2 regions of the Streptomyces sp. NPDC048590 genome follow, and region 1 is predicted to be linked to the other one. Evidence: predicted binding sites of a transcription regulator. Region 1 holds the regulator's gene; the other holds the start of a gene.
What was found. Region 1 encodes HrcA, which represses chaperone genes, less so after heat shock. Its sites were predicted from a motif close to TTNGCACTCNGNNNNNCNGAGTGCNAA; they were not measured.

Region 1 (3,205 bases):
GCCCGCACACCCGCGCCACCTGCCGGGGAGGACCGGTGGACGCAGAGCGCCGCCCGCCGGTAAGGGACCGGCGGGCGGCGTCGTGACGGGGTTCAGCGGCCGTTGAAGGCGTCCTTCAGACGGGAGAACAGCCCCTGCTGACCGGGCTGGAACTGCCCGGTGGGCCGCTCCTCCCCGCGCATCTGGGCCAGCTCCCGCAGAAGGCGCTCCTGTTCGGGGTCGAGCTTCGTCGGGGTCGTGACCTCGACGTGCACGATGAGGTCACCGCGTCCGTTGCCGCGCAGGTGCGTGATGCCGCGCCCGTGCAGCGGGACCGACTGCCCCGACTGGGTGCCCGGCCGGATGTCGATCTCCTCGAGGCCGTCGAGTGTCTCCAGTGGCACCTGGGTGCCGAGCGCCGCCGCCGTCATCGGGATGGTGACCGTGCAGTGCAGGTCGTCACCGCGCCGCTGGAACACGGCGTGCGGGAGCTCGTGGATCTCCACGTAGAGATCACCGGCGGGCCCGCCGCCGGGACCGACCTCGCCCTCGCCCGCGAGCTGGATCCGGGTGCCGTTGTCGACACCGGCCGGGATCTTCACGGTGAGGGTGCGCCGCGAGCGGATGCGTCCGTCGCCGGCGCACTCGGGACACGGGGTCGGCACGACCGTGCCGAAGCCCTGGCACTGCGGGCAGGGACGCGAGGTCATGACCTGGCCGAGGAACGACCTGGTGACCTGGGAGACCTCACCGCGGCCGCGGCACATGTCACAGGTCTGCGCGGAGGTGCCGGGGGCCGCGCCCTCGCCGCTGCAGGTGTTGCAGACGACGGCGGTGTCGACCTGGATGTCCTTGGTCGTGCCGAAGGCGGCTTCCGAGAGGTCGATCTCCAGGCGGATCATCGCGTCCTGGCCGCGCCGGGTGCGCGAACGGGGGCCCCGCTGCGACGCCGTGCCGAAGAACGCGTCCATGATGTCGCTGAAGTTCCCGAAGCCGCCGGCCCCGAAGCCTCCCGCGCCACCGCCACCGCCCGAGGCGGACAGCGGGTCGCCGCCGAGGTCGTAGACCTGCTTCTTCTGCGGGTCCGAGAGCACCTCGTAAGCGGCGTTGATCTCCTTGAACCGCTCCTGGGTCTTCGGATCAGGGTTGACATCCGGGTGCAGCTCGCGGGCGAGCCGACGGAATGCCTTCTTGATCTCGTCCTGAGATGCGTCGCGGCGCACGCCGAGTACGGCGTAGTAGTCCGTGGCCACTTACGACTCCGCCAGGATCTGTCCGACGTAACGTGCCACTGCGCGTACCGCTCCCATCGTTCCGGGGTAGTCCATGCGGGTCGGTCCGACCACGCCGAGTTTGGCGACTGCCTCGTCGCCCGAACCGTAGCCGACCGCGACGACGGACGTGGAGTTGAGGCCCTCGTGGGCGTTCTCGTGCCCGATCCGTACGGTCATGCCTGAATCCGTCGCCTCACCGAGCAGCTTCAGAAGCACGACCTGCTCCTCCAGTGCCTCCAGCACCGGCCGGATCATCACAGGGAAGTCGTGCCCGAAGCGGGTGAGGTTGGAGGTGCCGCCGATGATCAGCCGCTCCTCCGTCTCTTCGACCAGGGTCTCGAGGAGGACGGAGAGCACCGTCGACACGGTGCCCCGGTCCTCGGTCTCGAAGGACTCCGGCAGATCCTGCACCAGACGCGGGACGTCCGCGAAACGTCGTCCGACGACCCGGCTGTTGAGCCGGGCCCTCAGATCGGCGAGCGAGGTGTCACCGAACGGTGCGGGACAGTCGATCATACGCTGTTCGACACGGCCCGTGTCCGTGATCAGCACGAGCATCAGCCTGGCCGGGGCCAGCGACAGCAGCTCCACGTGCCGGACGGTCGAGCGCGTCAGCGAGGGGTACTGCACGACGGCGACCTGCCGGGTCAGCTGCGCGAGCAACCTGACCGTGCGGCCCACGACGTCGTCGAGGTCGACCGCGCCGTCGAGGAAGTTCTGGATGGCCCGGCGCTCCGGCGACGACAGGGGCTTGACGCCCGCGAGCTTGTCGACGAAGAGACGGTAGCCCTTGTCCGTCGGAATACGCCCGGCACTCGTGTGCGGCTGGGCGATGAAACCCTCGTCCTCCAGCACGGCCATGTCGTTGCGCACGGTCGCAGGGGAGACCCCGAGGCTGTGCCGCTCGGTGAGCGCCTTGGAGCCGACGGGCTCCTCGGTGCCGACATAGTCCTGGACGATGGCGCGCAGCACTTCGAGTCTGCGTTCACTGAGCACCGCGCACACCTCCAGCTGTGGTTCTTCGGCTTCTGCCTGGCACTCTGTGCGTTCGAGTGCCAGCAATCCCCCGGTCAGTGTACGGGGGCGGGGTGGCCCCGGGGCAAGGGCGACCGGCCATGCCGTCGGGGGACTGTGCAGGTCGTTGCCGATAGCGTCGCCGTATGCATGTCTCTTGGGAAGAGTTCGGCTGGGAGCGGTTGGGCCACAGTGCGGGCCGGCGGCGCCTTCCCGTCTGGGACGCCACCGTCGCGCTGGTGGCGGGGCAGGACGGAGCGCTGCTCTACGACACCGGTTCGACGCTCCGGGAGGGTGTCGAGCTGAGGACCCAGGCGGAGGCGCTGCTGGGCCGGAGGGTGACACATATCGCACTGAGTCATCCGCACTTCGACCATGTGCTCGGCACCGCGGCCTTCTCCGGAGCGGCCGTCCACGGAGCCGTCGGCACCGCGGACCTGCTGGTGCGGAGCGCGGAGGAGCTGCGGGCGGACGCGGTGAGGCACGGGATGAGTGCGGCGGACGCCACGGCGGCCACGGACGCCCTGGTGGCACCCCGGCACCAGGTGAGCGGGGAGTCGACCCTGGATCTCGGCGGCGGACTCCAGGTGCTGCTCGCGAATGTGGGCCCCGGCCACAGCGGACACGATCTCGCGGTGCTGGTGCCGGGCTCCCCGGTCGTGGTGCTCTGCGGCGACCTGGTGGAGGAGTCCGGCGAGCCGCAGGCGGGTCCGGACGCGGTGCCTTCGCACTGGCCCGCCGCCCTGGACCGTCTGCTGGAGCTGGGCGGCGAGGACGCGCTGTACGTACCGGGGCACGGGGCGGTGGTCGACGCGGCGTTCGTGCGGGCCCAGCGCGACCGGCTGGCCGCCCGGTTCGGCGTGTCGTGAAAGGGCGTCCGCTTATCGTCGTGCCATGCGCAGCTACCAGCCGGACCTGACCCCGCCGTGGAAGCGGTC
Region 2 (3,205 bases), on a different contig from region 1:
CCTGGCGATCGGCAACCCGGCCGACGGCCCGTACGTCCTGGACATCGCCCGGCGCACCGGCGGTGCCGTCGAGGACGTGAACGACGAGCAGGTCGTCGACGCGATCAAGCTGCTGGCCCGCACCGAGGGCATCTTCGCGGAGACCGCGGGCGGGGTGACGGTCGGAGTGACGAAGAAGCTCATCGAGGACGGTCTGCTCGACCCGTCCCTGACCACCGTCGTCCTGAACACCGGCGACGGTCTGAAGACGCTCGACGCGGTCGCCCCGACGACCGGCCTGTCGGCGACGATCCGGCCCAGCCTGGACGCGTTCCGCGACGCGGGCCTCGCCGCCGCCAACTGACCACCCGAGACCGAAGGAAGGCACCCACATGAGCGTCAAGGTCCGTATCCCCACCATCCTCCGCACCTACACGGGCGGCCAGGCCGAGGTCCCGGCGGAGGGCGCCACCCTCTCCGAGGTCATCGCGTCCCTGGAGGCGAACCACCCGGGCATCGGCGCCCGCGTCCTGGACGACCAGGGCAAGCTGCGCCGCTTCGTCAACGTGTACGTCAACGACGACGACGTGCGCTTCGAGGGCGGCCTGGACGCGGCCACCCCGGACGGTGCCGGAGTCTCGATCATCCCCGCCGTCGCCGGCGGCTGACGCCCGGCGGTACGGACCGGCGCGGCCGGCCGTCCGACCGCGCAGCGTGACCACGATGCCCTCCTCCGCGAGAGAAGCGGAGGGGGGCATTCTGCATGGTTGAGCGCGGTACAGTTGGGGAAGTCCCCGCCGCTGCCCGTGCCGCCCGCATATGAGAATGCGCCCGGCCACGACAAGAAGCAGCCAAAGTACGTGAACTCCTTGAGGCATTAGCGGCCTTTGTCAGGCCCGACTTGCCCTGGAATCCAGTGAATTCGCCCTTTCCGTGCGGTCGCGCGTGCTCAGAATTCTCGTCCGATTGACCTGTTGCAGAGGGCAGTTGGGCAGATACATTCGGCCGCGGTCGACGCGTTCCGGCGCACACCGCCCTCTCCTGTCGGAGGGTGAGTTCTGACCCGGGCCCGCGAAGTGCGGCGCTCGTGCAAGGGCCAGTAATAGGGGAGTTGGGCATGGCTCAGGGCACCGTCAAGTGGTTCAACGCGGAGAAGGGGTACGGCTTCATCGCGGTCGACGGTGGTGCGGATGTTTTCGTCCACTACAGCGCGATCCAGATGGACGGATACCGCACCCTCGAAGAGGGTCAGCGAGTTGAATTCGAGATCTCGCAGGGCCAGAAGGGGCCGCAGGCGGACATGGTCAAGCTCGCCGTCGGCTGAGCTCGGCACGGTCGTCCGACGACACCACTCACACACGCGGGGCCCGTACCTCCCACCGGGGTACGGGCCCCGCGTGCGTCCGCTCCCGGGGTGGAGGTGCCCCACGTGCGTCCGCCCCCGGGGCGGAGGTGCCCCACGTGGGAGTGCCGCATCCCGAAGACGCTTGCACTCTCATGGGTCGAGTGCTAATCATTGGCGTTAGCACTCTCCAGGTGAGAGTGACAGAACTTGGACCGGGCCGGTGAGGCCCGCAGGTCCGGTGGGGCAAGGAACCACCGGTCACGCAGGCCGTCCGTCGCGGGCGCCACTCGGTCCGGAGAAATCCACCCCTGTCCGGGAGGACCACTTCACATGGCCAAGATCATCGCGTTCGACGAGGAGGCACGGCGCGGTCTCGAGCGCGGGATGAACCAGCTCGCCGACGCCGTCAAGGTCACCCTCGGCCCCAAGGGCCGTAACGTCGTCCTCGAGAAGAAGTGGGGCGCGCCCACGATCACCAACGATGGTGTTTCCATCGCCAAGGAGATCGAGCTCGAGGACCCGTACGAGAAGATCGGTGCGGAGCTGGTCAAGGAGGTCGCCAAGAAGACGGACGACGTCGCCGGCGACGGTACGACCACCGCCACCGTTCTCGCCCAGGCGCTCGTCCGTGAGGGCCTGCGCAACGTCGCCGCGGGTGCCAACCCGATGGCTCTGAAGCGTGGCATCGAGAAGGCCGTCGAGGCCGTCTCCGCCGCTCTGCTGGAGCAGGCCAAGGACGTGGAGACCAAGGAGCAGATCGCTTCGACCGCCTCCATCTCCGCCGCCGACACCGAGATCGGCGCCAAGATCGCCGAGGCGATGGACAAGGTCGGCAAGGAAGGCGTCATCACCGTCGAGGAGTCCCAGACCTTCGGTCTGGAGCTGGAGCTCACCGAGGGTATGCGCTTCGACAAGGGCTACATCTCGGCGTACTTCGCCACCGACATGGAGCGTATGGAGACGTCGTTCGACGACCCGTACATCCTGATCGTCAACTCCAAGATCAGCAACGTGAAGGACCTCCTTCCGCTGCTCGAGAAGGTCATGCAGTCGGGCAAGCCCCTGCTGATCATCGCGGAGGACGTCGAGGGCGAGGCCCTGTCGACCCTGGTCGTCAACAAGATCCGTGGCACCTTCAAGTCCGTCGCCGTCAAGGCCCCGGGCTTCGGTGACCGCCGCAAGGCCATGCTCGGCGACATCGCCATCCTCACCGGTGGCACCGTCATCTCCGAGGAGGTCGGTCTCAAGCTGGAGAACGCCGGCCTGGACCTGCTCGGCAGCGCCCGCAAGGTCGTCATCACCAAGGACGAGACCACGATCGTCGACGGTGCCGGTGACAGCGACCAGGTCCAGGGTCGCGTCAACCAGATCCGTGCCGAGATCGAGAACTCCGACTCGGACTACGACCGCGAGAAGCTCCAGGAGCGCCTCGCGAAGCTGGCCGGCGGCGTGGCCGTCATCAAGGCCGGCGCCGCCACCGAGGTGGAGCTCAAGGAGCGCAAGCACCGCATCGAGGACGCGGTGCGCAACGCCAAGGCCGCCGTCGAGGAGGGCATCGTCGCCGGTGGTGGCGTGGCTCTGCTCCAGGCCTCGGCCGTCTTCGAGAAGCTCGACCTGACGGGCGACGAGGCCACCGGTGCCAACGCCGTCAAGCTCGCGCTGGAGGCCCCGCTCAAGCAGATCGCCGTCAACGGTGGTCTCGAGGGTGGCGTCGTCGTCGAGAAGGTGCGCAACCTCCCGATCGGTCACGGCCTCAACGCCGCGACCGGCGAGTACGTCGACATGATCGCCGAAGGCATCCTCGACCCGGCGAAGGTCACGCGTTCCGCCCTGCAGAACGCCGCGTCCATCGCCGCGCTCTTCCTCACCACCGAGGCCGTC

Region 2: the regulator HrcA is predicted to act here: its motif matches at 1,466-1,492, upstream of groL (chaperonin GroEL).

The regions. Positions count from the first base shown of each region.
Region 1 is NZ_JBICWC010000001.1:605,879-609,083, reverse strand. It holds gene dnaJ (molecular chaperone DnaJ) at 93-1,232, opposite strand; gene hrcA (heat-inducible transcriptional repressor HrcA) at 1,233-2,249, opposite strand; gene ACGFNN_RS02500 (MBL fold metallo-hydrolase) at 2,414-3,136, shown strand; gene ACGFNN_RS02495 (DUF3097 domain-containing protein) at 3,162-3,205, shown strand, end outside.
Region 2 is NZ_JBICWC010000004.1:613,540-616,744, reverse strand. It holds gene thrC (threonine synthase) at 1-343, shown strand, start outside; gene ACGFNN_RS15120 (MoaD/ThiS family protein) at 372-647, shown strand; gene ACGFNN_RS15115 (cold-shock protein) at 1,097-1,303, shown strand; gene groL (chaperonin GroEL) at 1,655-3,205, shown strand, end outside.